3 regions of the Nocardiopsis mwathae genome follow, and region 2 is predicted to be linked to each of the others. Evidence: riboswitches for the same ligand, from Rfam matches in the RefSeq annotation. Region 2 holds a riboswitch; each other region holds the start of a gene.
The links. A riboswitch is a leader RNA that binds a small molecule or an ion and turns the genes downstream of it on or off. The one in region 2 is predicted to bind thiamine pyrophosphate.
Positions count from the first base shown of each region.

Region 1: linked by a shared signal. The riboswitch ahead of thiO (glycine oxidase ThiO) and the one ahead of thiD (bifunctional hydroxymethylpyrimidine kinase/phosphomethylpyrimidine kinase) in region 2 are both predicted to bind thiamine pyrophosphate.
Region 3: linked by a shared signal. The riboswitch ahead of HNR23_RS02310 (ECF transporter S component) and the one ahead of thiD (bifunctional hydroxymethylpyrimidine kinase/phosphomethylpyrimidine kinase) in region 2 are both predicted to bind thiamine pyrophosphate.

Region 1 covers NZ_JACHDS010000001.1:2,960,782-2,970,262, forward strand. Annotated here, with positions in the region: gene pyrR (bifunctional pyr operon transcriptional regulator/uracil phosphoribosyltransferase PyrR) at 1-417, opposite strand, end outside; gene bldD (transcriptional regulator BldD) at 994-1,488, shown strand; gene HNR23_RS12815 (GNAT family N-acetyltransferase) at 1,946-2,554, shown strand; gene metF (methylenetetrahydrofolate reductase [NAD(P)H]) at 2,472-3,425, opposite strand; gene HNR23_RS12825 (polyprenyl synthetase family protein) at 3,532-4,602, shown strand; gene HNR23_RS12830 (NAD(P)H-binding protein) at 4,921-5,805, shown strand; gene thiE (thiamine phosphate synthase) at 6,557-7,207, opposite strand; gene HNR23_RS12840 (helix-turn-helix domain-containing protein) at 7,381-7,740, opposite strand; TPP riboswitch at 7,873-7,984, shown strand; gene thiO (glycine oxidase ThiO) at 7,977-9,128, shown strand; gene thiS (sulfur carrier protein ThiS) at 9,189-9,389, shown strand; gene HNR23_RS12855 (thiazole synthase) at 9,393-9,481, shown strand, end outside.
Region 2 covers NZ_JACHDS010000001.1:980,617-990,097, forward strand. Annotated here, with positions in the region: gene HNR23_RS03830 (glycosyltransferase) at 1-81, shown strand, start outside; gene HNR23_RS03835 (hypothetical protein) at 223-537, shown strand; gene HNR23_RS03840 (LysR family transcriptional regulator) at 522-1,526, opposite strand; gene HNR23_RS03845 (pyridoxal phosphate-dependent aminotransferase) at 1,669-2,955, shown strand; gene HNR23_RS27390 (glycosyltransferase family 4 protein) at 2,992-4,230, opposite strand; gene HNR23_RS03855 (DUF6457 domain-containing protein) at 4,456-4,707, shown strand; gene HNR23_RS03860 (alanine/glycine:cation symporter family protein) at 4,931-6,346, shown strand; gene thiD (bifunctional hydroxymethylpyrimidine kinase/phosphomethylpyrimidine kinase) at 6,473-7,315, opposite strand; TPP riboswitch at 7,304-7,413, opposite strand; gene HNR23_RS03870 (DUF368 domain-containing protein) at 7,456-8,433, opposite strand; gene rocD (ornithine--oxo-acid transaminase) at 8,924-9,481, shown strand, end outside.
Region 3 covers NZ_JACHDS010000001.1:600,853-610,333, reverse strand. Annotated here, with positions in the region: gene HNR23_RS02330 (enoyl-CoA hydratase-related protein) at 1-485, opposite strand, end outside; gene HNR23_RS02325 (GNAT family N-acetyltransferase) at 792-1,556, opposite strand; gene HNR23_RS02320 (energy-coupling factor transporter transmembrane component T family protein) at 1,659-2,474, opposite strand; gene HNR23_RS02315 (ABC transporter ATP-binding protein) at 2,471-4,030, opposite strand; gene HNR23_RS02310 (ECF transporter S component) at 4,027-4,665, opposite strand; TPP riboswitch at 4,763-4,871, opposite strand; gene glgP (alpha-glucan family phosphorylase) at 5,042-7,705, opposite strand; gene HNR23_RS02300 (maltotransferase domain-containing protein) at 8,270-9,481, shown strand, end outside.

The DNA of each region.
Region 1 (9,481 bases), 2.0 Mb from region 2:
GGCGGCGCGGACGGTGCGCCCGGAGAAGAGGACGTCGTCGACGAGGACGACGACGCGGCCGTCGATGCCGCCGGCGGGGATCTCGGTGCGGCCGAGTGCGCGTGCGGGCGCGAGGCGGAGGTCGTCGCGGTACATGGTGATGTCCAGCGACCCCCACGGGACGGTGCGGTCCTCCACGCGCTCGATGCGCTCGGCGAGACGGCGGGCGAGCGGGACGCCCCGGGTGGGAATTCCCAGTAGGGTGACGTCTTCTCCACCCTTGGTACGTTCGAGGACCTCGTGCGCGATGCGGGTGAGGGCCCGCGTGATCTCGGGTCCTTCGAGGACGGTCTTGGTCGCGCCGCGGTCGGCGGGTTTCGGCGGCTCTGCCGCCTGCGCAGCATGCGCGTCACTTTCCGTGCGCTTTTGGGCACACAAAGTAGTGACCCCCTTCCCTGCCTCACTGAACAGGACGTTAAAGGATGTCGATCGGCCCCACGCTACCAGCGCGATCACCACCCCCCGAATCCCGGGGGTCAGCAAACATGGCAAAAATATGACACTGGTCACATAACGATCTCTTGACTATCCCGTCACGCGCCGAATTCCGGGCACCACCGAACCCGGTGCGTTCACGCCGTGAAAACACGGAATCCCCTACACCTGCGGGCTTTACGGTGTCCGCGGTGGCCGCCGGGCGCCCCCGTTGATCCCGGAATGAGAGAGCCCTCACTTACACACGGTTTGGCCACTGATTAGTCGCGTTTCCACCCAACGGCTTGACCTGGCGCGCAGACCGCCCTACCGTCACTGTCCGTAACCAATCTGGGTGGGGGACGCTCCGTGCCACCCGACGCACGAGACGGTGTGGCCCGTAGCACGGAGTGGTGGCCCCCGGGGAACGGCGCATGGCGCATGGCCATGATGCCGGGTTCCGCCGGACGGGCCGTGGCCGGTGAACCCGGATCCACCACCCACGCCAGCCACCTTCACGGCCGGGGAGCGACGAAGAAGATGCCATCCGAATACGCGAAGTCCCTCGGCGCGCGACTGCGCGCCATCCGCACCCAGCAGGGGCTCTCCCTGCACGGGGTGGAAGAGAAGTCCCACGGGCGCTGGAAGGCCGTCGTGGTGGGCTCCTACGAGCGCGGCGACCGCGCCGTCACGGTGCAGAAGCTCGCCGAGCTCGCCGACTTCTACGGCGTGCCGATGTCGGAGCTGCTGCCCGGCGGTGCCGCGCCCACGCCGCTCGGCCCCACGCCCAAGCTCGTCATCGACCTGGAGCGCATGCAGCAGCTGCCCCAGGAGAAGGCCGGACCGCTCGCCCGCTACGTCGCCACCATCCAGAGCCAGCGCGGCGACTACAACGGCCGCGTGCTCTCGATCCGCCAGGAGGACCTGCGGTCGCTGGCCGTCATCTACGACCGCTCGCCCAGCGACCTCACCGAGGAACTCATCAACTGGGGCGTCCTGGACCCGGAAGCGCGCCGCGCGGTCGACGCCTTCTAGCCGGCCCCAGGACCGGAGCGGTTCCTTCGTCAACGCCCCCCTGCCCCAGGGGCTCCCTGCATACGCACGGCGGCCGTGCACCTCACCGGAGGTGCACGGCCGCCGTGCGTATGCGGGGGGTCGGTCGGCGGGCACCCGCGCGCACGAGAGGAGCGGCCGGGCACAGGGGCTTCCCCTCCCCCGCCCGGCCGCTCTCCCCGCGCCCGAGCGCCCGGGGGGAGGGCGGCCGGGCACGGGTCCCAGGAGGTACCCGGAGCACGCATTCGAACAAAAGTTCGAACACACGTACGTTAACCCCACCGGGCGTCCGGCGTCAAGGCGTGGCGGTCGCGCCGAGGCCCAGGTCGCAACGGGGAGCGCCGCCCCGATCCGCGGCGCCCGCGGCCGGTTGCGGCCACCTCCGCGGCGGCCGCCGCACGGCAGGCCCCGCCGAGGCACCAGGGCGTAGGGTGGCGCTGTGCAGACCGACACCGAGCTGTGGGACCTGGCCGCTCCCGCCTTCGTCCACGCGCTGCCCGCGCTGATGGACATCTACGCGGCCGCCATGGACCCGCCGCGGGACCAGCTCGCCGGGCGGCAGGTCATCATGGAGCAGCACTCCCGCCACCCCGGATTCCGGTCGGTCACCGCCGTCGAGGCCGGAGGGGACGCCGTCGGCTTCGCCTACGGGTTCCATGGCCGACGCGGCCAGTGGTGGCACGATGTGGTCACCCAGGCGCTGCGCGTCCGCGACCCGGCCGCCGAACGGCGCTGGTTCCGCGACTCCTTCGAAATCGCCGAGGTCCACGTGCGCCCGGAGCGCCAGGGCCGGGGCATCGGTCGGCGGCTGCTCTACCGGCTGACGGCGGCGCGCACCGAGCGCACCGCCGTCCTGTCGACCCATGCCGGCGCCACCGTGGCCCGCGGCCTCTACACGTCCTGCGGCTTCGTCGACGTGCTGTCGGACTTCCGCTTCCCCGGAAGCCCGCAGCAGCCCTTCGCCATCATGGCCGCGCGGCTCCCCCTGCGGGTACCCGGTTCGGCGCGATTTCGCGGTAGATCTCGCGTGTGGCGGTGGACTGGTTGAAGGTGATGAAGTGGATGCCCGGGGCGCCCTCGTCCAGCAGGCGCTCGCACAGCCGCTGGGCCTGCTCGATGCCGAGGCGGCGCACGGCCTCCTTGTCGCCGCCCACCTTCTCGAACTCCGCGGCCAGGGCTCGCGGGAACGGCGCGCCCGACAGCTGCTCGGAGCGCTCGATCGTGGCGAGCTTCACCACCGGCATGATCTCCGGGATGATCGGCACCTCGCAGCCCTTGGCCGCGACCCGGTCGCGCAGCCGCAGGTAGTCGTCCGCCTCGAAGAACATCTGGGTGATCGCGTAGTCGGCGCCCGCCCGGCACTTGCGGACGAAGTACTTCACGTCGGACTCGATGTCGGGCGAGCGCGGGTGCTTGTAGGGGAACGCCGCCACGCCCACGCAGAAGTCGCCGGTCTCCTTGAGCAGCCGGACCAGCTCGTCGGCGTAGTTCAGCCCCTCGGGGTGCCTGACCCACTCTCCCAGCGGGTCGCCGGGCGGGTCCCCGCGCAGTGCGAGCATGTTGCTCACGCCGGCGTCGGCGAACCGGCCGATGAGGTGGCGCAGTTCGCGCACCGAGTGGTCGACGGCGGTCATGTGCGCGACCGGGAGGAGTGTGGTGTCGGTCGCCATGCGTTCGGTGATCTCGACCGTGCGGTCCCGGGTGCCGCCGCCGGCGCCGTAGGTCACGGATACGAACGAGGGGGCCAGTGCCTCGATCTCGCGGATGACCCGCCAGAGTTTCCGCTGGCCCTCGGGGGTCTTGGGGGGAAAGAACTCGAACGAGAAGGTCGGTTCGCCGGCGTTGAGCAGGTCGCGGATGTGGCGCGGCCGCGGGGCAGGGCGCGGCGCCGCACCGGAGCGTGTCACTGTGCCAAGCATGTGATCCACCATAGGCCACTCGCCCGGTCGGGAATGGGCCGGGACGGGCGGCACCCGCGCCCCGGCCGGTGGAGGGACCGCCGCGAACAGCGGATAACCTGCCCTCATGACCTCCACACCATCATCTCCCGTCGATTTCGTGCGTGCGGCCGTGGATTCCGAGATCGCCGAATTCACCGAGCGCCGCCGCGCCCAGCTGCTGGAGATCGGCCCGGAGCTCAAGCCCGTGATGGAGGCGCTGGAGGCCATGCTGGCGGGCGGCAAGCGGCTGCGTCCGGCCTTCTGCTACTGGGGGTGGCGCGGCGCCGGGGGCGGCGACATCCCGGAGATCTACCCGGCCGCGGCCTCACTGGAGTTCCTCCAGGCGTGTGCCCTCATCCACGACGACGTCATCGACAACAGCGACACCCGCCGCGGTCTGCCGGCCACGCACAAGCGCCTGGAGGAGCTGCACGGCCGCTCGGGCTGGAGCGGCTCGGCCGCCGGGTTCGGGCAGGGCTCCGCGATCCTCATCGGCGACCTGTGCCTGGCCTGGAGCGACGAGATGTACCAGGGCAGCGGGCTTCCCCTGGAGGCGCTGCGGGCGGGCCGGGAGCCGTTCGACGCGATGCGCACCGAGGTGATGGCCGGGCAGTACCTCGACATGCTGGAGCAGGTGCGCGGTTCGGAGAGTGTCGAGGCGTCGCTGCGCGTCATGCACTACAAAGCGGCCAAGTACACCATCGAGCGCCCGTTGCACATCGGTGCCGCCCTGGCCGGCCGCTACCCGGAGCTCGCCGGCGTCTACAGCGCCTACGGGACCGCGCTGGGCGTCGCCTTCCAGCTCCGCGACGACCTCCTGGGCGTCTTCGGCGACCCGGAGGAGACCGGCAAGCCCGCGGGCGACGACCTCAGAGAGGGCAAGCGCACCCTGCTGGTCGCCGAGACGCTGGAGCGCGCCGCGGCGGACGACGCCGCCGAGTTCCGCCGCCACCTGGGCGACCCGGACCTCACGCCGGAGACCGTGGATCGGATGCGCGCCCTGGCCACCGGCTGCGGCGCGCTGGAAGCGTGCGAGCGGCGCATCGACGGCTACGTCGCGCAGGCCACCCGCGCGCTGGAGAGCCCGCTGATCGCCGACGAGGCCCGCTCCGCCCTGGCCGACCTGATCGTGGCCGCCACGGCGCGCAAGCACTGACCCACGGGCCCCGCCCCGCCCGCCGGGGGCGCCGCGCCCGTGCGCGGGCCGTCACCGGACGGCTACACGTACGCACCGTGCGGGGCGTGCCTCCCCACCAGAGGAGGAGACCGGTTCCTCCCCCTGGCGGATCGACGCGGGACGCTCGGCCTGTTTGAGTCGGAGACGGACCCGGACCGCGGCCCGGGAGGGCCCGGCGGGCGGTGTCCGCGGGTGAGGTGAGGACGGCACCTCATCCGCGGACGCCGCCCCTCGCACGGTCGAGTCCGGCGCGCCGTTACCCGCGCCGGAAGGGGCATCAGGTGAGAATAGGGAGCCATGGGTGACGATCAGGCAATAACGCACACCATCGGCATCACCGGTGCGACCGGGGGAATCGGCGGCCGCGTCGCCGCGCGACTGGCCCGGCGCGGCATCGCCCAGCGGCTCATCGTCCGCGACCTCAACCGGGCACCGGAGTTCCCCGGTGCCAGCGCCGCGATGGCGTCCTACGAGGACACGACCGCCTTCGAGCGCGCGGCCAAGGGGGCCGACACGCTGTTCCTGGTCTCGGCCACGGAGTCCGCCGACCGGGTGGACCGGCACATCAGCGCGGTGGACGCCGCCGTCGCGGCGGGGGTGAAGCGCATCGTCTACCTGTCGTTCCTGTCGGCGGCTCCGGCCGCGACGTTCAGCTACGCCCGCGACCACTTCTACACCGAGGCGCATATCCGCTCCACGGGCGTGGCGCACACCTTCCTGCGGCCCGGCTTCTACCTGGACCTGCTGCCGTACTGGGCCGATGACGCAGGGGTGATCCGCGGGCCGGCCGGGCAGGGCCGGGTCGCCTGGGTCTCCCGCGACGACGTCGCCGACGCGGCCGTCGCCGTCCTCACCGAGGGGGCGGAGCACGACGGCGCGACCTACGACGTCACCGGCCCCGAGGCGATGACGATGGGCGAGACCGTGGAGCGGCTGTCGGCGCTGACCGGCAAGACCATCCGCTACGTCCCCGAGACCTGGGAGGAGGCCCTGGCCTCGCGCCGCCCCACCGGCGCCCCGGAGTGGCAGATCGAGGGGTGGGCCAGCTCGTATGCCGCGATCGCCAGCGGCGAGATGGACGTCGTCTCCCCGGCCGTGGTCCGCCTGACCGGCCACCCCGCCCAGACCCTCGAACGCTTCCTCCGCACCCACCCGAGCGCGCTCAGCCACGTCTACACCTGAGTGCAGCCCCTGGACGGCGCTCGATCGCGTTGCCGCTTCGACGGAACCGGTCGCCTTTCGACCACCCTACGACGACGTCGGGAAGAAGCCGAGCCTTCCAGGAAGGCACGATGGAACCCGCACGCGAATACGACACGGACACCGATGACGATGTGCGTCTCTCAGATCCGCTGCGCGCCATGGAGGGAGATCGAGAATTCGTTCCTTCGCAGTCACGGAGCTCCGGTCGCCGAAGTCGTCCCCTTGACACGATCGGTACGGCGCCCCGCACCCGGACTCCGGGCAGGCAAGATCACCATCGCCGGAGACTTCGATGAACCGGACGAGGAAACCCTCGCCGCTTTTCGCGGGGAGCGGCCGTCAGGCTTCTGCTCGACACGCACATCCTGCCTGGTGGCCGGAGGACAGCCCAAAGCTCCCAGCTGTGGCATGCGAACGGGTTCTCAGCACCGAGGAGGTGTACGTCAGCGCCGTGACAGCATGGGAAATCTCCATCAAGTCGGCGCTGGGGAAGCTCGTGGTCCCCGAAGATCTCGACGCCGCCCTGCGGTACCGCGGATTCATCGAACTTCCGATGAGTATCGACCACGCCATGCGTGTCGGCGCGTCGCCTCGATATCACTCGGACCCGTGCGATCGCGCACTGATCGCCCGAGCTCAGGCAGAAGCACTCCCACTCGTAGCCGTCATACCGAAATCCAGAAGTACGACGTCGAGGTCCTCAGCGGGTGATCCCGGACGTACCGCCAGCTCACGCCGTTACGGCCAGCCTCCGCTTGAGCTCCGCTGCCGCGGCGTGCGGGTCGGGGGCCCCTGTGATGGCGCGGACGACGACGACGCGGGTGGCGCCCGCCGCGAGGACCTGGTCGAGGTTGTCGAGGTCGATGCCGCCGATGGCGAACCAGGGGCGCTCGGTGCGCAGAGCGGCGGCTTCGGTGACCAGGGGCAGTCCGGCGGCCGGGCGGCCGGGCTTGGTGGGGGTCGCCCAGGTGGGGCCGACGCAGAAGTAGTCGACGCCCTCCTCGGCGGCAGAGGCGGCGGCCGTCCGGGCGTCGTTGTTGGATCGGCCGATCAGCGGGCCGTCGCCGAGGATCGCGCGGGCATGGGGCACCGGCAGGTCGCTTTGGCCCAGGTGCAGGACGTCGGCGCGGGCGGCGTGGGCGATGTCGGCGCGGTCGTTGACGGCCAGCAGCGCGCCGTGGCGCTCGCAGGCCTCGCGCATCACCTCCAGTGCGGCCAGTTCGTCGCGGACCGCCAGCTCCTTGTCGCGCAGCTGGACGATGTCGACGCCTCCGGACAGCGCCGCGTCGAGGAACGCGGCGAGGTCGCCCTGCTCGGTGCGGGCGTCGGTGCACAGGTACAGGCGGGCCGTGGACAGTCGTTCGCGCAGGCTCTCACTCACCCGGTCAGGGTAGTGCGCCCCACGGGGCGGCCGGGCGGCGGGGCGGGGGAACCGCGCGGCCGTGCCGATGGGCGCGGCCGGGCGTTCCGGCCGCGCCCGGGGTCGATCGCGCGGGACTGCGGTTGTCGCACCGGAAGGTCGGGCCGGGGATCACCGCCCCGGGGGCCGCCCGGCTAGAGGGCCATCGCCTGGGCGCGGCGGCGCACCTCGGTGCCGCGGTTGGCGGCCAGGGCCTCGATGGGCGCCCCGGGGAGCGTGTCATCCGGGGTGAACATCCAGTGCAGCGCCTCGTCGTCGGTGAAACCGGCGTCGGCGAGCAGGGTGAGTGTCCCGGGCAGGCCCTTGACGATGTCACCGCCTGCGATGAACGCGGCGGGGATCGAGACCTCCCCGCCCTTGCGGATGCCCAGCAGCTTGTGGTCGCCGATGAACTGCTTGACGCGGTTCGGGCTGACGCCCAGCGCCTGCGCGGCTTCCTTCAGGGTCATCCATTCGCCGACGAGGGCTTCGATGTCGTGGTCGTTCTGTGTCACGCAGCCAATCTCCCACAGTTTCGCCGCACGCAAACCCGGCCGTCGGCGCTGATCGCTCCTGGCGTACCCGCAGCGGACGCCCACCCCTCGGCCGGTCCGCGCACGACGCCCTAAGATGGGCGGGAAAGACGTGAAGATCCCCGCGGGAGCCGGGTGGGACCCGGCTGAGAGGGAGGCTGTGAGCCTCCGACCGCATGAACCTGATCCGGGTCATACCGGCGAAGGGAGTGGATGGCATGACCGTGCCCGACGACCCCCTGCCCGCCTCCGACGTCCTCGTCGTGGGTGACGGCCTGATCGGACTGGTCACCGCGTGGCGCGCGGCCCGGCGCGGCCTGCTGACGACCGTGGTGGGGCGGCACTGCCCGTGCGCCGCCTCCGGTGTCGCCGCGGGCATGCTGACCCCGGCCACCGAGGCCATGTTCGGCGAGGAGCCGCTGATGCGGTTCGGCGCCCTGTCCCGCGACCGCTACCCGGGCTTCGTCGCCGAGCTGGAGGACGAGAGCGGGGTGCCGACGGGCTACCGGTCGGCGGGCACCCTGCAGATCGCGTTCGACACCGACGACCTGTCCAAGCTGACCGAACTCGGCGAACTGCAGACCCGGCTGGGGCTGAAGGCCGAGCGGCTGACCGCTCGCGAGTGCCGCCGGCTGGAACCGATGCTCGCGCCCGCGGTGCGCGGCGGTATCCACGCGCCCGACGACCGCTCCGTCGACCCCCGCGCGCTGCTGGCGGCGCTGCGCACGGCCTCCGAGCGGCGCGGCGTCCGCATGGTCGACGACCGGGTCACCGACGTTGTGGTGTCCGCCGACCGCGCCCGCGGCGTCCGGCTGCGCTCGGGCGGCGAGCTCGCCGCCGACCAGGTGGTGCTGGCCGCCGGGACACGCACACCCGGAATCGGCGGCCTGCCCGAGGGCGTGGTCCCGCCCGTGCGCCCGGTCAAGGGCCAGCTGCTGCGGCTGCGGATGCCCCGGGGCGAGCCGCCCATCGTCACCCGCACCGTGCGGGGCCTGGTCAAGGGGTCGCCCGTTTACCTGGTGCCGCGCGCGGGCGGGGAGATCGTGCTGGGTGCCACACAGGAGGAGATGGGCGACGACACCCGGCTCACCGCGGGCGGGGTGTGGGAGCTGCTGCGCGACGGCCACGAGCTGGTGCCGGGCATCAGCGAGCTGGAGATCGCCGAGACCTGCGTCGGGCTGCGCCCGGCCTCCCCCGACAACGAGCCGCTGCTCGGCCCGACCCGCCTGCCCGGGCTGCACCTGGCCGCCGGGCACCACCGGCACGGTGTACTGCTCGCCCCCGCCACCGGCGACGCCATGGCGGAGGCCCTGGCCACCGGTGAGCTGCCGGACTACGCCCGCCGCTTCGCCGCGACGCGGCTGTCCTGAGCGCGTGGTCCCGGGCATCCGCCCGCAGACGTCGAAATCTTTGCGATAGGGAGTTCAACCGTGAAGGTGATCATCAACGGCGAGCCCCGCGACCTGGCTCCGCGCAGTACGGTCGCCGACGCCGTCCGCACCCTGACCGAGGCGCGCGAGGGAATCGCCGTGGCGGTCAACGACGAGGTCGTTCCCAAGGCGACCTGGGCGACGACCGTCGTGAGCGAGAACGACCGCGTGGACGTACTCACGGCTGTGCAGGGAGGCTGAGCGATGACCGCGGAAACCACCGGCGCCACAAGCCCCACCGGCACCACCGGCCCGGGCACCCCCGGCGGCGTGCGCTCCCCGGCCGGCGACCC
Region 2 (9,481 bases):
CGACCGGTCCCGCGCGGTGCGCGCCGCTTCTCCGTCATCGGCCTGACCGAGGTGCGGTGCCGCCAGGGCGTGGCCGCCTGAGTTCCGGTCGGGAATTCGGGCGGTGCCGCAAACTCGGGCATAGACCGATTCATCCCCGAATACACCGCTACTTTCCGTGGTTTTTGCATCACGTTTCGATGCCGACCCCCCGTGGTGGGATACACACCTAGTGTGTGGTTCGTGGGGGCAGGCCGAGCGGGCGGGGACATCGAATCGGTCGCCGCTCGGCTTCGCAGCGCCGAGCTCAAGGCCCAGGAGCACGAAGCCGACATGGCCGTCTTCGAGCGTGACCACACCGCCCTCGACGCGCGCGTCAAGCGGCTCGAAAGCGAGCTGGAGGACCTGCGCCACCGGCGCATCGAGGCCTACGCGCGCTGGTGGAACACCCGCGAGGACCGCGACCGCTCCCTGCACATCGCCCGTCGGCTGCGGCGCCGGCTGGAACGGGCCCGGCGCCGCCGACTGCGTGCCGTCGGGGGCTACGCCGAGGGGTGAGCTCCTCCGCCGGGCGGTTCGGTGCCCGCCCGCGGGAGCGCCCCACCCGCCCCCTCGCGCTCCAGGGTGTCGGCCAGCGCCTCGCTGACCTCCCGGGCCGCGGTGAGCAGGGCGCGCAGGGTCACGTCGATGGCCGGGCGCAGCGCGCTGGAGGCGCGGGTGACCGCGTAGACGTCCCGCGAGGGGGCGTCCTCGGGAAAGCGGCGGTAGGCCAGGCCCCGGCTGCCCGAGGCGAGCGCGAGGGCGGGCACCGCCGCGATGCCGATGCCCCGCGACACCAGGCTGAGGATGGTGCCCAGGCCCTCGAACTCCCAGGCCGCCGACGGGGCCCCGCCGATCTCGGCCAGCAGCCGGTCGGTGCCCTGCCGGGAGGGTTCGCCGTGCGGGGCGGCGATCCACGCCTCGTCGCGCAGGGCGCGCAGCTCGACCGGCCGCGCCGGGTCGGCCAGCGGGTGGTCCTGGGGCAGCGCGAGCACCATGGGGTCGCGCAGCAGGGGCGTGTGGCGCAGCTTGCCCGCGCGGTCGTCGGGGCGCAGCCCGCTCCAGTCGTCGACCACGGCGATGTCGATCTCCCCGGTGCTCACCTTGTGCGCCCCGGAGCCCTCCATCGCCTGGCGCAGTACCAGCTGCATGCGCTCGTGCCGGCGCAGGCTCTGGGCCAGCCGCGGGGCGAAGGCGACGGCGGCGGTGGGGAACGCGGTCACCGTGACCCGGCCGCGGGGGGTGTCGGTCTGCGCTGCCAGGGCGGCTTCCGCGGCCTCCACCATGGCCAGGATCTGCTCCGCCTGTTCTGCGAGGAGTCGTCCGGTATCGGTCAACTCGGCGCTTCGTGCGGTGCGGTCCAATAAGGACGCCCCGACCTCGCGCTCCAGGGTGGACAGCTGTTGCGAAACTGCTGACGCTGTGTAGTCAAGTGCCTGCGCAGTGGCAGCAATGGTGCCGTGTTCTGCGAATTCGCGGAGGATCTGCAGGCGGCGGAGATCGAGCATAAGGTCAGCTTACGCTGGCCATAGAAAAGACTCGCTTGTGGTGATGGAGAGCGGGCGGCAGGGTGAGACGTGCGGCCGGGTGAACGCATCCGCCGGCCGATTTCCCACAGCCCTCCGGACCCAATGCGGAGTTGATCGCTTCATGTCTGTCAGCGTGTCGGCGACGCTCGCCGTCAACGAAGCGCTCGCCGAACGGCGGCGCCAGGGACTACCCGTCCTGCCGATGGGCTTCGGCGAGGCAGGCCTCCCGGTGCACCCGGCTATGCGGGACGCGCTGGCGGCGGGCGGCGACAGAAACTCCTACGGTCCGGTCGCCGGGGTGGCACCGCTGCGCACGGCCGCCGCCGGGTACTGGGACCGCCGCGGCCTGCCCACCGACCCCGGCCTGGTGATCGCGGGGCCGGGCAGCAAGCCCCTCCTCTACAGCCTGCTGCTGAGCATCGGCGGCGATGTCGCCATCGCGGCGCCGAGCTGGGTCAGCTATGCCGCGCAGACGCACCTCGCCGGGCACAGCACGGTGTTCGTGCCCACGGCGCCCGCTCAGGGCGGCGCCCCCCAGCCCGACCTGCTCATCGACGCGGTCACCCGGGCCCGCATGGAGGGCCGCGACGTCCGCTCGGTCATCGTGACCACACCCGACAACCCCACCGGTACCGTGCCCGCGCAGGGGACCGTCCGGCGGCTGGCCGAGGCGGCGCGGGCACTGGACCTGGTCATCATCTCCGACGAGATCTACCGCGACCTCGTGCACGAACCCGGCGCCACCGTGCACAGCCCGGCCGAGTTCGCCCCCGAGCGCACGGTCGTCACCACCGGCCTCAGCAAGAACCTCGCCCTGGGCGGTTGGCGGCTGGGCGTCACCCGGCTTCCCGACAGCGACATCGGACGCCGCCTCCACACCGACCTGCTGGGGGTGGCCAGCGAGATCTGGTCCACTCCGGCCACCCCGATCCAGCAGGCCGCCACCTACGCCTTCACCGAGCCGGCCGAGATCGCCGACCACATCGCCCGCAGCCGACGGCTGCACGGCCTGGTCGCCCGCGCCGTCGCCGACCGGTTCGTCAGCACCGGAGCCATGGTGGCCGCGCCCCAGGCCGGGTTCTACCTCTACCCCGACTTCGAGGGGCTGCGGGAACCGCTCGGCGCCGACCACGGCGTCACCACCGGCCCGGAGCTGTGCGCCCTGCTGCTGGACACCTACGGCATGGGAACGTTACCGGCCGCCGAGTTCGGCGAGGAGACCCGCGCACTGCGGATGCGGGTGGCCACCAGTCTGCTCTACGGCGAGACCGAGGCGCAGCGCTACGCCGCGCTGGCCGCCGACGAGCCGCTGGCCCTGCCGTGGATCCGCGAGCACCTCGACCGCCTCGACGAGGTGCTCGACCGGCTGGTCTGCGGGAACCGCGTTCCTTGCGGCGACGCCGGGTGAGAGGCGACTCCGCCGCGTGAGGACGTCTGCGCGCGGCTACGGGGGCGAGGAGCGGGACCGGAGAGGGGCCGGTCCCGCTCCTCCGGCTGCGGGCGCTGCCGCAGGTACCCCGGTCGGCGCGATCACCGAACGGTAGTGCTCCAGCAGCTGGTCGCCGATGACGTCCCAGGTCCGGGCCTGGACCGTGGGCCGGGCCGCGGCGGCCAGGCGGTCGCGCAGGGGCGCGTTGTGCACCAGCCGCCCGACCGCCACCCGCAGCTCGCGCACGGAATCGGGGGCGAACAGCAGGCCGTTGAGTTCGGGCAGCACCAGGTCCAGCGGGCCGCCCGAGGCCGGAGCCACCACCGGAACACCCGAGGCCAGCGCCTCCTGCACCGCCTGGCAGAACGTCTCATCGGCGCCGGTGTGCACGAAGACGTCGAGGGAGGCATGGACCCGGGACAGTTCCGCGCCGGTGCGCTGGCCGAGGAAGACCGCGCCGCGCAGCCGCCGGCGCAGCCGCTCCCGGTCCGGGCCGTCCCCGACGACCACCAGCCGCACCCCGCGCAGCCGCAGCACGTGCGCGAGCAGGTCGACGCGCTTGTCGCGGGCGAGGCGGCCGACATAGCCGACGATGACCTCGCCGCCGGGGGCCAGCCGCCGGCGCAGCGCCGGGTCGCGGTGGCGGGGGTGGAAGCGTTCGGTGTCCACTCCGCGCTGCCACAGGCTCAGCCGGGGGACGTCGTGGTCGGCCAGCTCGCGCAGGGTCGCCGACGAGGGGGCCAGGGTGCGGTCGACCGCGGCGTGGATGCGGTGCAGCAGCGGCCAGAGCACGTCACCGGCGGGCACCCCGTAGCGGGCCACGAAACCCGGCAGGTCGGTCTGGTAGACGGCGACGGTGGGCAGTGCCCAGCGGCGCGCCACGTCCACCGCGGTCAGCCCCAGCAGGGCCGGGGAGGCCAGGTGGACCACGTCGGGGCCGAACGAGCGCAGGGCGGTGGTGAGGCACCGCCGCGCCGGCAGGCCGCCGGTGAAGCCGCGGTAGAAGGGGAGGGGCACGCCCGGCACGCGCACGACCGGAAAGCCGGCGTAGTGGGCGGGGCCGGCGCCCGGGGCGAGGATGAGCGCCTCGTGGCCGCGGGCGGCGAGGTGCTCGGCGACCCTGCAGACCGAGTTGGTGACGCCGTTGACCTGCGGGAGGAAGGACTCGGTGACGATGGCGACGCGGAGGGGAGGGGCGGGTGCGGCGGAGGCGGGCGGAGGGATGGAGGTCGCGGTCGTGGGGCTCGCGGTCACGGTTGTCTCCCAGGGGCGGGGGTCTCCTGCCCGGCACGTTAGGCGCCGCACGTGAACCCCTCCGGACCTGCGGTGGGCGCCCGATTGACGATCTTCCTCCGGCTATGCGAAGCGGCCGCGGCCCAGGCCTCCGGCCTATATCGCGTCCGAGGAGGTGTTTCGGTACCGATGGCCGTAGGATCGCGAGCTGTCGCCCGAAACACACCCACGGATCAGGAGCGCCACATGACCCTCGTCGAATGGGCCGAGCTCGTCAGCGCGGAGCTGGAGCTGGGAGAGGAGATCGGCAAGGGCGACGTCGACCGCATCCTGGACCTCGCCCGCGACGCGGCGCACTCGGTCGCCCGCCCGGCGGCGCCCCTGACCACCTACCTGCTGGGTATCGCCGTCGGTCGCGGCGCCGATCCGGAGGAGGCCGCCGCCGCGCTGAGCCGACTGGCGCTCGCCCAGGCGCCCGAAGCGCCCGACACTCCGTGATCTCCGCTGGTCATACGCCTGTAACGGAACGCCTAAGCGATCACTCTGTGGAAGAAACGTGACGCATACGTGACGAATCAGGCCAAAAAACCGTGTAAATGTGGCGGTGCGCTGCATCACGTTGATCGCGACGATGCGTCGTGTCGTCGCCTGACCGCGTCCCTACCCGGCCGGAGGGCGGCGCAGCCTCACCCCCTCGCTCGAACACATAGGGAGTTCGTCCATGGATCAACTCGCGGACATGCTGGACACCCTCTCCGGCATCATCTGGAGTGAGTACGTCCTCATTCCGCTGCTGCTGCTCACCGGGTTGTTCCTGACGGTCCGGCTACGGCTGCTGCAGTTCCACAAGCTCTTCCACGCCCTCTGGCTGGCGCTGATCCGCCGCAAGGAGGCCGAGGGCGTCCAGGGCGACATCTCCCACTACCAGGCCCTGAGCACCGCGCTCGCCGCCACCGTCGGCGTCGGCAACATCGCCGGTGCCGCACTGGCGATCGGCATGGGCGGTCCGGGCGCGCTGTTCTGGATGTGGATGACCGGCCTCGTCGGCATGGCCACCAAGTACAGCGAGGCGCTGCTCGGCGTCAAGTACCGGCGCGAGGACAGCGTGGGCAAGCAGAGCGGCGGCCCCATGTTCTACCTCCGCCACGGCCTGCCCGGCGGGCTGGGGCTGACGCTGGGCGTCCTGTTCGCCGTGTTCGGCGCCATCGCGGCCTTCGGTATCGGCAACGGTACCCAGGCCAACACCGTCTCCCAGCAGCTCAACGCGGTGTGGGGCGTCCCGACCTGGGTGGCCGGCATCGCGATGGTGATCATCGCGGGCACCGTCATCATCGGCGGCATCAAGAGCATCGGCCGGGTCGCCGCCGGCGTCGTGCCGATCATGATCCTGCTCTACATCGGCGTCACGCTGCTGGTGCTCATCGCGCACGCCGGCGACATCCCCGCCGCCCTGGCCCTGGTCATGACCGACGCCTTCACCGGCCAGGCCGCAGCGGGCGGTGGCGCCGCCTCCATCTTCGTGGTGATCCAGGCGGGCGTGGCGCGCGGCATCTTCTCCAACGAGTCGGGCCTGGGCACCGGCGCCATCGCGGCGGCCGCGGCCAAGACCGACCAGCCGGTGCGCCAGGCGATGGTGTCGATGACCCAGACCTTCATCGACACCCTCATCGTCGTCACCATGACCTGCCTGGCCATCATCGTCACCGGTGTCTGGCAGGAGGACGGCCGCGGCGACGGCGCCGCGATGACCTCGGCCGCCCTCCAGGACGGTCTCGCGGCCATCTCCCCGGGGCTGGGCCCGCTGGGCGGCTACATCGTGGCCATCGCCGTCGCGGTGTTCGCCTTCACCACCATCCTGGGGTGGTCCTACTACGGCGAGCGCTGCATCGACTTCCTCGTCGGCCACAAGGGTGTGCCGTTCTACCGCGTGGTGTTCGTCGCGATGATCTACGTCGGCGCCGTGGCGTCCCTGGACATCATCTGGCTGGCCAGCGACATCGCCAACGGCCTGATGGCACTGCCCAACCTCATCGGCCTGCTACTGCTCTCCCCGGTCATCGTCCAGGAGACGCAGAAGTATTTCGGCAACCCCGACTGGAAGAATCCGGACATCAAGATTCCGGACGTGCGCCAGTAGCCGCCCGCCGACCCTTCCGGCCCCGCCCCGCACCCCGCGCGGCGGGGCCTTTTCCCGGACATCGGGAGTACGCCTCTCGGGAGAACGATTCGAATCTCCGCGGTGGTCCCGACCGTTCTCCCGAGATCAACGGGGGAGCGGACGGTCGGATGCGGGGCCCCACCAAGCGTGGAAGTGGTGGACCGGGCCCTTTCCCGTTCCGGCGTCGAGAACGTCGGCGTGGCGCAGGGCCGCGGTGAGGTAGGCCTTGGCGTCGCGGACCGCCGCGGCGACCCCGTCGCGCTGGGGCAGGAGAGCGGCGATGGCGGAGGAGAGGGTGCACCCCGTGCCGTGGGTGTTGGAGGTGGGGACGCGCTCGGCGGTGAAGGTCCGCGGCTCCCGCCCGGGCGCCGCCAGCAGGTCGGTGCACCGCTCGCTCGCGGAGCCGCCCAGGTGGCCCCCCTTCAGCAGGACGTGCCGGGCGCCGAGCCGCAGCAGCCGGTCGGCCTGGGCGGCCATCGCCTCCAGGTCGGCCGCCTCGTCCTCGGCCAGCAGCTCGGCGGCCTCCGGCAGGTTCGGTGTGACCAGGTCGGCGCGCGGCATCAGCTCGGTGCGGACCGCGGCCACCGCGTCGGCGGCCAGCAGCCGGTCGCCGCTCTTGGCGACCATGACCGGGTCGAGCACCACGTTGCCCAGGGCGTAGCGGTCGATGGCGGCGGCGACGGCGGCGATGACGCCGGTGTCGGCCAGCATCCCGATCTTGACCGCGTCCACCCGGGCGTCGGTGAGGAGGGTGTCGAGCTGGTCCGCGACGAACGCGGCGGGGACCGGATGCACGCCGGTGACGCCCCTCGTCGACTGGGCGGTCAGGGCGGTCACGACCGTCATGCCGTAGCCGCCGAGGGCCGAGAAGGTCTTCAGGTCGGCCTGGATTCCGGCGCCGCCGCTGGGGTCGCTGCCGGCGATGGACAGGATGTTGTAGCCGCTCACGGGCGTTCCTTCGCTAGTACGAGCTAGATCAGGTTCGACGGGTGTGCTCTCAGCCGTGACCGGTGGATGGGCCGGTCCCGGCACCCCGCGCCGTCATGGACGTGGTGTGGAGTTGTGGGGAACCGTGGGATGGACGGGTCTCAGCCGCGGCCCGCGGAGTCGACCTGGTCGGGGGCGCGGTGGCGGCCCTGGGGCGCCGGGCCGCCGCCGGGGCCGTCGGCCTCCCGGCGGGCGCGGGCACGGCGTTCGACCAGCAGCACCGTGACGACGACGGCGAAGCCGACGACGGCGAGCGCGACGGTGACCGGAACGTCGCCCTGCGGCGCCTGAAGCGTGCGGTCGCCGTCCTGCCACGGCCACAGCGCGCGCAGCGAACCGGCCATCAGGCCGGTCAACACGACCAGGGTGATGTGGTGGTAGTTCTCCAACAGCCACTGCAGCAGCTTGACGAAGAACGCCAGGCCGAAGAACGCGCCCAGCGCGAACGTCGAGATGTATCCGAGGTCGCGGGTGTTGAGCGCGTCCATGGTGACCGTGTACAGGCCGAAGGTCAGCAGGATGAACGAGCCCGAGACGCCGGGGAGCACCAGCGCGCAGATGGCGACGGCGGCGGCGCCCGCGACGATCAGGAAGTCGGGTTCGACGTGGGCCGGGGGCAGGCCGGTGAGCAGGAACGCCCCCGCGGCCACCACGAGCGCCAGCAGGTAGTGCCCGGCCTTCCAGGTGCGTCCGGACCCGCTGTAGGGCACCCACAGGGAGGCCAGCACGAGGCCGAAGAAGAGCGCATAGGCGCGCTGCTGCTCGCGCTCGACCAGGGGGGCGAGGAACTTGGCCGCGAGCAGCGCGGCGATCACCATGCCGACCAGCACCGCGATGATGGCCGCCCAGTCGGCCTTGCGGAACTCCTCGGCGGCGCGCCCCAGGCCGCGACCGCGCGGCAGGTCGCTGACGGCAAGCCGGACCCCGCTCACCACGTGGCCCGCCGAGGTGATGAGCGTTTCGTAGATGCCGACGATCAGGGCGACGGTTCCGCCGCTGACGCCGGGGACCACCTCCGCGGTCCCGATGAGGGAGCCGCGGAACGCGTTGAAGAGGTGAGTGCCGACTGACTTCGCCATGTCTCGCGTTTCGTCTGAAGAGGCCGGGAGGAAAGATAAAAGGGTCGGGCGGCCGCCTCGCGGGCGGCGCGCCCCCAGTCTAGGGCGGATGCGGCGGGGGTTCGGGCGCCGTGCGCCCGCCTCCTGCGCCCATGGGTTTCGGACCGGTGCCGGGGACAGCGGGCCGTGTGCACCGGCATCGTATGGGTACAGACGCGTCGACGCGTCGGGACCCCGGGGGCGACGGGGCGGTCCCGACCGACGGACCCTGCGGCGTGGAGCCGCGGAAGCGGGGGTGGTGAGTGATGACGGGATGTATCCACGCTGCGCGGTTTCCCGGATGGGAGTGGTGGGCAACCGGAAAATCCGCCCCTTGTGCAACGGGGGCACCATCTGTTCTCCTGCTGGAGGCCGCGTCAACCGGGGCTTTGTGCGTTAACCGAACGGGTATCTGAAAATCGAATAACGATCACTGCTGTTCCGATCAACGGCGATCGAAGGGAAATCCTGGATGAGCGACACCCGCAGTCTGGGCCGCGACACCTCCGGTGGGAACCACACCGGGCCCGTCATTTCGAGCAGCGACCACATCGGACTGGCCGAGACCCACTCGGCACACAACTACAACCCCCTGCCCGTCGTCATCTCCGAAGGCGAGGGAGCCTGGGTCACCGACGTCGAGGGGCGCCGCTACCTCGACTGCCTCGCCGGCTATTCGGCGACCAACTTCGGACACAGCAACCCCGACCTGCTGGCGGCCGCACACCACCAGCTCGACCGGGTGACGCTCACCAGCCGCGCCTTCTACCACGACCAGTTCGGCCCCTGGGTCACCGCGCTCGCCGACCTGGTCGGCAAGGAGAAGGTACTGCCCATGAACACCGGGGCCGAGGCGGTGGAGACCGCCGTCAAGGTCGCCCGCCGGTGGGCCTACGACGTCAAGGGCGTGCCCGACGGCCAGGCCACCATCATCGTCGCGGGCGGCAACTTCCACGGCCGCACCACGACCGTCATCTCCTTCTCCGAGGACCCCGACGCCTACGGCGGATTCGGCCCCTACACCCCCGGC
Region 3 (9,481 bases), 380 kb from region 2:
ATGAGGTCCTTGGCCCGGGCCGGGCCGATCAGGCGGGGCAGCCGCTGCGTGCCCCCGGCGCCGGGGATGACACCGAGCCGGATCTCGGGCTGGCCGAGCTTGGCGTCCTCGGCCGCCACGCGGAAGTCGGCGCACAGCGCGAGCTCGCAGCCGCCGCCCAGGGCGTAGCCGGTGATGGCGGCGATGACCGGCTTGGGGATGCGCGCGACCGCGGTGAAGGAGTCCTGCAGGGTGCGCGAGTGCGCGGACATGTCGGCGTAGGTCATGTCCGCCATCTCCTTGATGTCGGCCCCGGCGGCGAAGACCCTCTCCCCGCCGTAGACCACGACCGCGCGCACCGCGTCATCGGCCCCGACCTGCGCGGCGGCGGCCCCGATCTCCCGCTGTACCTGCGCGTTCAGCGCGTTCAACTTGGGCCGGTCCAACCGGATCACGGCAACGGCGGGGTTGGCCGGGTCGGCCTCGACACGAACGAACTCTCCCACGGTCGGCACCTTTCACGGGTTCGTCTCCAGCACTGAGGGCTGGCTCACCTCTACCTACCACGGACACCCCGCGCGGCCCCCACCCAGGGTCCGGGGGCCGTCGCACGGCACGACCGCCCCGGCGAGGTGCCTCCTCGCCGGGGCGGCCCGCACGACTCGGCTCATCCGCCTCTTCGCACCGGCGGGGACAGCGGGTAAAGGACGCACGGATCTCTTGGTCGGTCACGGGGTTCATGAATCCGGACGCCAACAGGACACATGTCGGGATGTCCTCTGCATTTTTCGGCCACCGGCCTGCCCTCGGCATCACCCCGTCGACCGCCGGTAGTGGTAGCGATGCGACTCCACGAAGCCATACGCTTCATAGAGCTTCCGAGCGGCGGTGTTCTCCTCTTCGACCTGCAACCACGCCGACCGGGCTCCATGACCCCGCCCCCACGTGAGCAAGGACCGCAGGATCGCGGTCGCCACGCCACCGCGCCGGTACTCCGGGCGGGTTCCCATGCAGAAGACGCCGAGCCATTCGCGGTCGACGACCCCGGCCCCGACCCCCGCCACCTCATCCTCGTCGTCCTCGTCCAGGACCCGCGCGAAAACCGTATGCGCGGGGATACGATCCATGACCAGCTCCCCGGCGGCATCTCTCCGCCCGTCGACCGACTGCAGGGTCCGGGTCCACGCCTCGTCCCGCGCTCCGAGGCGGACCTGCCGTTCCGCACCGCCGACACCCCTGCCACGACGCCGCCCGGTCTCCTCGGTCAGCGGCGCCCGCATGACCAGCGTCGGGGACAGGCGCTCGAACCCGCGCGCGGCCAAGTGATCGTCCAGGGCGAGATGTCGGTGCGCCGGGGAAACCTGGATCAACACCGGCAGGTTCCGCCGCCCGTAGAACTTCTGGACCGCAGACAGCCCATCGAGCGCACCGCACCGGGGCGGAAGCGCCCTGTTCGATCTGCTGCGCGCCACACCGGGTGTCGAGCGCAGAACCCACCCTTGCGCCTCCTTCACCACCGTCGCCGGCCACGCCCGCAGCGCCTGCTGCTCGATCACCATGTCATCCGCACTGTCCATCGGAACAGAATGGCAGCAGGGTGGTCAGCGGCGTTGAAGAGCCCTTCCCCCTTCGTCTCTCCTTGAGACGGCCGTTCGGCTTCGGGGGCGTGGGCCGGCCTCTCACATGAAGAGGGGCTTCCAGGTGCCCAGCGCGAGGGAGAGGGTGTGGGCCGCCAGTAGGACGGCCACGGTACCGATGAGGAGGCAGGTGTCGGAGCGGTGCCAGGGGCTTTCGCGGGCGTGGGTGCGGGGGCCTGTGCCGAAGGCTCGGGCGTCCATGGCGGTGGCCAGCAGGGTTCCGGTACGGATCGAGCGGACCAGCAGGGCGAAGGCCTTGCCCGCGAAGATCGCGGCGGCGGTGAACGGGTTGCGACCCGCTTCCAGGCCGCGGGCTCGGCGGGCCAGGGTGAGGGTGCGCCACTCGGCGGCCAGGAGCGGGATCAGCCGCAGCGCGGCCAGTACCCCCATCACCGGGCGCTCCGGCAGCTTCAGCCGCTGCACCAGCGCGTCCGTCAGCTCGGTGGGGTCGCTGGTGGCCGCCACCAGCACGCCCGGCAGCGCGATGGCCAGCAGACGCACGGCCAGCCCGAACGCGGTCAGCGGGCCGCTCTCCCCGAAGATCAGGTTGACCACACCGACCGACAGCGCCGCCAGCAGGAGCGGGCCGCCGAGGGTGAGGGCCGTGCGGCGGTCGATCCCCGCGAAGGGCAGGACCAGCGCGACCGCGGCCAACACGACGCCCGGGGTCACCGGGTCGACCGTCGGGATCAGCGCGGCCGTCACCAGCAGCGCCGCCACCACCTTGGCGGCGGGGTTGGCGCGCCGGAGCCAGGCCGTGATGGCGGGGTGAGCCTCGGTTTCGGGGATGGGATGGGCGCCGGGTGTGCCGGACGGGTGACGCTCCGACTGTGCGCGGGGCGGCCGGTGGGTGGTCATCGGGTGGCCTCCCCCTCGATCGTCGAGGCCGGGGTGACGCGGCGGTCGCCGACGCGGAGCTCGACGTCGGTGAAGCGGTCGAGCAGCAGGGTGTCGTGGGTCGCCATGACGATCGCCCTCCCCTCGCTGCGGAGGTCAGCGAGGAGACTCACCAGTTCGGACCAGGTGCGTGTGTCCTGGCCGAACGTCGGCTCGTCCAGCAGCAGCACGTCGGGCGCGTGCGCGGGGCCGGAGCTCAGGGCCGTCGCGACCGAGAGGCGGCGCTTCTCACCGCCGGACAGTGTGGCGGGGTGCACATCGGCCAGGCCGGTGAGGCGCAGCCGCTCCAGCAGCTCCTCCACCCACGCCGCCGTCTCACGCTCCCCCAGACCGGTGCGTGTCGGCGCGAAGGCGAGCTCATCGCGGACGCTCCCGGTGACGAACTGGTCCTCGGCATGCTGGAAGACCGTGCCCAGGTGTCGGGCCAGGCGCCGGGCCGGCCACCGGACCAGCGGGCGCCGGTCGACGTCGGCCAGGGCGCCGCGCGGCTCCACCGTCCCGCCGTGCGGGGCGGTGAGCCCGGCCAGCAGCATCAGCAGCGTGGACTTGCCGGAGCCGTTGACGCCCGTGAGGGCGGTGGCCGCCCCGGCCCGGACCGCCGTGTCCACCCCGTCGAGGACCGTGGCCGGTGCCCCGGTGCGCGGGCCGATGGGGTCGGGCTCGCGGGCGACGACGCCGACCGCTTCGATGAGGGGGGACGTGGGAGGGCACCGCGGTGGCCCTGCGGCCGCGCTGCCCGAAGGCCGGGGGGCGTGGCCGGGGACCCAGACGCCCCGCTCGGCGAGGTCGGCGCCGTGCGCGGCGAAGACGGCATCCGGGGCGCCGTCCGCGATGACGCCGCCGCCCGGCTCCAGCACGACCACGCGGTCCACCAGCCCGATGACGTCGGCCACCCGGTGTTCGACCAGGACCAGCGTCGCCTCGCTCGTGGCCACCAGGTCGGCCACCACGTCACGGACCAGGCGCGCACCGACCGGGTCGAGGTTGGCGGTCGGCTCGTCGAGGAGCAGCAGACGGGGGTCCATCGCCAGCGCTCCGGCGATCACCAGCCGCTGCTTCTCGCCGCCCGACAGCGCGGCCGTCGACCGCGCGATGCCGTACGGGAAGCCCACCCCGTCGAGCGCGGCGTGCACGCGCGGCCAGATGTCGGCGCGGGGCAGGGCCCGGTTCTCCAGGCCGAACGCGACGTCGTCGCCGCTGCGCGCCATCACCAGCTGCGTCTCCGGGTCCTGGCTGACCAGGCCGATGTCGCCGCGGCGGCGGTCGGCCGGCTCGCCGTCGACCAGCAGCGCCCCCTCCTGCTCACCGGTGATGGCGGCGTCGGGGCCGGTGAGGCCGGCAAGCGCGTGCAGCAGGGTGCTCTTGCCCGCGCCGGAGGCTCCGAGAAGCAGGACCCGCTCCCCCGGCTCGATCACCAGGTCGACGCCGCGCAGCGCCCACGCGTCGCGGGCGCCGTGCCGCCAGCCCCATCCGGACAACCGCACGCCGGCCCCGCCCCGGGCCGCGCCCCCGCTCATCCGCGCGCCGACGGGAAGGGCGTGAGCGCGCCCGCGCGGGCCAGGGCGGTCGTCAGCAGTCGGCCGCCGATCCCGGCGATGATCGCGGCGCTGAGCACGACGATCACCCCGTAGGCGGCCATGAACGCGGCCGGCCAGTCCGCGTAGTACAGGGTCAGGTCCATCGCGGTGGGCGCCAGCCCGGCGGCGGCCCCGGCGAGGATGGAGATCCCCATCCCCCAGAAGCGGTAGCGGCCGAGCGCGAAGACCACCTCGGGCAGCAGCCCCTGCAGCACGCCCGCGAGCACGACCAGCAGCCCCCAGTGGGTGCCGAGCAGCATCGAGACGGTCGCCGCCGCCGTCGAGGTGAGCACGCCGGCGCCGGGCTTGCGGATGATGAGCATCCCGAGCACCCCCGGCAGCAGCCACATCCCGTAGATCACCGCCTGGGCGGGCGGGAAGAAGAGGAACAGGGGCGAGGTGGCCTCCCACAGCATCCCCCAGAACCAGAAGATGACCCCGATGGCGACGCCGAGAACGGCGGCGACGACGATGTCGACGGTGCGCCAGCGGAACCGGCGGCCCGATGCGGTGGGTCGGGTGGGTTCGGTCGGCTGGGCGCCCGAGGTTTCTCCTGGCGCGGCGGAGGTTCCCACGTCGATCGGTGTCCCTTCGTGTCGGTGCACGAGAGGGCGCGAAGTGCCAAGAGGGCCGCGGCCGGGGCGCGCGTGGGCGCGCGGGCCGGATCCGCGGCCGACGGATCCTACGACTTCCTTCGCCGGCATGACCCGGATCAGGTGTGTAAGGGTCTGCGGGGCCGATCCCGCACTCTCAGCGCCGAAGCGCTCCCCTGTCGGTTCCCTGCCGTTCCGGCAGTTCACTCCATTATGGGTGATCCCGCAACACACCGGACATCACCGACCCTGCCGCCGGCCAGCAGCCCGTCCCTTCCGATGATCTCGGGGATATCGGGGTCTCCCCGGCGATCTTTCCCCCAGTATCTCCGAGATCATCGGAAGGGATAGGGCCGCGCTACCTCAGCACCATGCCGTCGTCCATGGCCTCCGGCGGCCGGGGGGCCACGACCAGCCCCATCTCGGCGGGATCGGCGAGCATGGCGTGGGCGGGCAGGACCCGGACCGTGTAGCCGCAGGTTCCCGACCGCACCAGGGGCACGGATCCCGCGTAGCGCACCAGCGGTCCCTCGACCTCCTCGGGATCGCCGACCGGCGCCAGGGTGGCGACGACCGGTTCGAGCAGCCGCTCGTCGTCGGCGACCCGGCCCACCGCGACCTCCACCTGGATGTCCTGCGGGGCCAGACCGGGCAGCACGAGCGTGGCGTGCACCTGCATCGCGCCGCCGACCTGGGGCGGGTCCTCCATGCCGACCACCTCGACGTGCTCGATGCGCACCCCCGGCCAGGCCTTGCGCACCCGCCGCTTCCAGTCGGCGAGCTCACGGGCGCCGGTCATGGCGGGGGCCGACGTGTCGGTGCCGTCGGCGGCCGCCTCGTCCGTGGGGGTTCCCACCAGCCGGCGTGAGGAGTCGGCGGCTCCCTGGTAGAGGAGGGTGACGTAGTCCTGGACCATCCGCGTGGCCAGCACCTTGGGGCCGAGCGACACCAGGGTGTGCTTGACCATCTCCAGCCAGCGGTTGGGCAGCCCCGCCTCGTCCCGGTCGTAGAACAGCGGGGCGACCTCGCCCTCGATGAGCTCGTACAGCGCCGACGCCTCCAGCTCGTCGCGCCGGTCGGGGTCGCTCACGCCATCGGCCGTCGGGATGGCCCAGCCGTTGGAGCCGTCGAACCACTCGGCCCACCAGCCGTCGCGGATGGACAGGTTGAGCCCGCCGTTGAGCGCGGCCTTCATGCCCGAGGTGCCGCACGCCTCCAGCGGGCGCAGCGGGTTGTTCAGCCACACGTCGCAGCCCTGCACCAGGGAGTGGCCCAGCGCCATGTCGTAGTCGGGCAGGAAGACGATGCGGTGCCGCACCCGCGGGTCGTCGGTGAACCGCACGATCTCCTGGATGAGGCGCTTGCCACCCTCGTCCGCGGGGTGGGCCTTGCCCGCGATGACGATCTGCACCGGGCGCCGCGGGTCGAGCAGCATCGACGTGAGTCGGTCGCGGTCGCGCAGCATCAGGGTGAGCCGCTTGTAGGACGGCACCCGCCGGGCGAAGCCGATGGTCAGGACGTCGGGGTCGAGCACGTCGTCGACCCACCCCAGCTCGGCCGAGCTGGCGCCGCGCTGCCGCCAGGAGGCGCGCAGTCGCCGCCGGGTATCGGCCACGAGGCGGGAGCGCAGCGTCCGCCGCATCTCCCACAGGTCCTCCTCGGCGGCGCCGGTGATCTTGCGCCACCCCTCGGTGTGGGTGAACTCGGCGGAGTCCTCCACCATGCGGCCGGCCATCCTCTGGGCCTCGTCGGCGACCCAGGTGCGGGCGTGCACGCCGTTGGTGATGGAGGAGATCGGGACCTCGGAGGTGTCGAAGCCCGGCCACAGGCCGCGGAACATGTCCCGGGCGACCTGTCCGTGCAGCCGGCTGACCCCGTTGACGCGCTGCGCCAGCCGCATACCCATCACGGCCATGTTGAACACGGCGGGGTCGCCGCCCGCGTAGTCCTCGGTGCCCAGCTCCATGACCCGGTCGCACGGCACGCCGGGCGCCGCGGACACGTCGGCGGCGAAGTGCCGCTCGACGAGCTCGCGGGGCAGCCGGTCGATCCCGGCGGGGACGGGGGTGTGGGTGGTGAACACCGTGCCCGCGCGGGTGGCCTCGACCGCCTCGTCGAAGGTGAGCCCGGCGTCTCCGATGTACTCGCGGACGCGCTCCAGGCCGAGGAACCCGGCGTGCCCCTCGTTCATGTGGAAGACCTCGGGGCGGGGGTGGCCGCTCAGCTCGCAGTAGGCGCGGACGGCCCGGACGCCGCCGATGCCGAGCAGGAGCTCCTGGCGGAGCCGGTGCTCGCTGCCGCCTCCGTAGAGCCGGTCGGTGATGCCGCGCAGCTCAGGGTCGTTGCCTTCGTGGCAGCCGTCGAGGAGCAGCAGCGGGACCCGGCCGACCCGCACCACCCACACGTGCGCGGTGATCCGGCGGCCGTCGGCCAGGTCGACGCCGATGGCCACGGGTTCCCCGCCCGCGTCCGCCAGGCGGCTCATGGGCAGCCCGCGCGGGTCGATCTCGGGATAGGCCTCCAGCTGCCAGCCCTCGGGCGAAAGGGTCTGGGTGAAGTAGCCGTGCCGGTAGAGCAGGCCCACACCGATGAGCGGCAGGCCCAGGTCGCTGGCGCTCTTGAGGTGGTCGCCGGCGAGGATGCCCAGCCCGCCGGAGTACTGGGGCAGCGCGGCGGTCAGGCCGTATTCGGCCGAGAAGTACGCGATGCCCGAGGGCGGCGCGGACAGTCCCTGATACCAGCGCGGGCCGGTGAGGTAGGAGTCGAGGTCGGAGTCGGCCTCGCGGAGGCGGGCGCAGAACGCCTCGTCGCGGGCGAGCTCGGAGAAGCGGTCGGCACCGACCTCCCCGAGCATGCGGAACGGATCCTGGCCGACGGCCGCCCACACCTCGGGGTCGATCGCGGCGAAGACCTCGCGGGTGGCCGGATGCCAGGCCCATCGGAGGTTCGCGGCGAGCCGGCCCAGGGGGGCGAGTTCGTCGGGGAGGACGGTACGGACGGTAAATCTGCGAATCGCCTTCACGGAGCGTGAGGCTAGTCAATCCGCGGCGATTGCGCGACCCCTGAAGCCACTATTCAACGAACACTCGTCAGGCCCGCCTTTCCGGTTTTCGGGAGGATTTTCCCCATTCTCCGCCAAACCGGACAGAGCGCCCTTTCGGATCTCCATCGCACGATCAGCACACACGGGAAGCACGCCGATTTAACCCCTTATTGCCACACGCGGAACGAATGTGACGAGTGTTCCCCCTGAGGCGCCCGACCGGTTTGTCGTTGTTCTACGTGCGCAACCGCCGAAGATACCTCCCACGAAGGACCTTCGCCAGTGTGACGACAATCACAAAAAATACGCACCGCAAACCATCGGATGCGGACCATTCCGGGCCGACGATAGACAGTGAGAGCGCGCCGAGCCCGAACGACCGGGGCCACCCGTGGGCCTTTCGGGCACTTCGGGCTGCCCGCTCTCGAATACCTTCAACGCCTGCAACGACACGAACATCCCGCAATCGTCGAAAACGCGACAATATTCCAGTCTCCGACTCTCCGGCCCTTCTGTTCTCTCGCTGCCTGCATTGGTGCACCTGTGATCGGACGCATTCCCATTCTGAACGTCTCTCCCGTACCCGACCTCGGCACGGCCAAGGCCGTCGCCGGTGAGACCTTCACCGTCAGCGCCACCGTCATCCGGGAGGGCCACGGCGCCCTCGGAGCCGGTGTCGTGCTCTACGACCCCCAGGGGCGCCGCCAGGGACCGACGCCCATGCGCGAGGTCACCCCGGGGACCGACCGCTATGCGGCCGAGGTGCGCCCCACCTGCGAGGGGAGCTGGAAGTTCGCCGTGGAGGCGTGGGACGACCCCTACGCCACCTGGCGGCACGGCGCAGAGATCAAGATCCCGCTGGGCCAGGACGCCGAACTCATGCTGGAGGAGGGCGCCCGACTGCTGGAGCGCGCCGCGCGCCGGGTGCCGCGCCGACCCGAGCTGGCACAGGTCGCCGAGCGGCTCCGCGACACCGCCCTGCCGGCGGCCGAGCGCCTCGCCCTGGCCACCGCCACCGACGTGCTCGCCGAACTCGGCGCCGCACCGCTGCGCGACCTGGTGACACGGTCGAAGCGGTTCCCCCTGGAGGTGCACCGCAAGCGGGCCCTCTTCGGCTCCTGGTACGAGTTCTTCCCGCGGTCGGAGGGCGCTGAGCCCCTCGGACAGGACGGGCACTGGCGCCCGGGCACCCTGCGCACGGCCGCCAAGCGCCTGCCCGCCATCGCCGACATGGGCTTCGACGTGGTCTACCTGCCGCCCGTGCACCCGGTGGGCCACTCGTTCCGCAAGGGCCGGAACAACGCGCTTCGGGCCGGGCCCGGCGACCCGGGGTCGGTGTGGGCCATCGGCTCGGCCGACGGCGGCCACGACGCGATCCACCCCGACCTCGGCGACCTCGACGACTTCGACGCGTTCGTCGCCGGGGCCCGCGAGCTGGGCCTGGAGGTCGCGCTCGACCTGGCGCTGCAGTGCTCCCCCGACCACCCCTGGGTCACCGAGCACCCCGAGTGGTTCACCGTGCGCGCCGACGGCTCGATCGCCTATGCGGAGAACCCGCCCAAGAAGTACCAGGACATCTACCCGCTGAACTTCGACAACGACCCCGATGGCATCTACGCCGAGGTGCTGCGCGTGGTCCGGCACTGGATGGCGCACGGCGTGCGGATCTTCCGGGTGGACAACCCGCACACCAAGCCGGTGGCGTTCTGGGAGCGGCTGCTCGCCGACATCGCCCGGACCGACCCCGACGTGCTC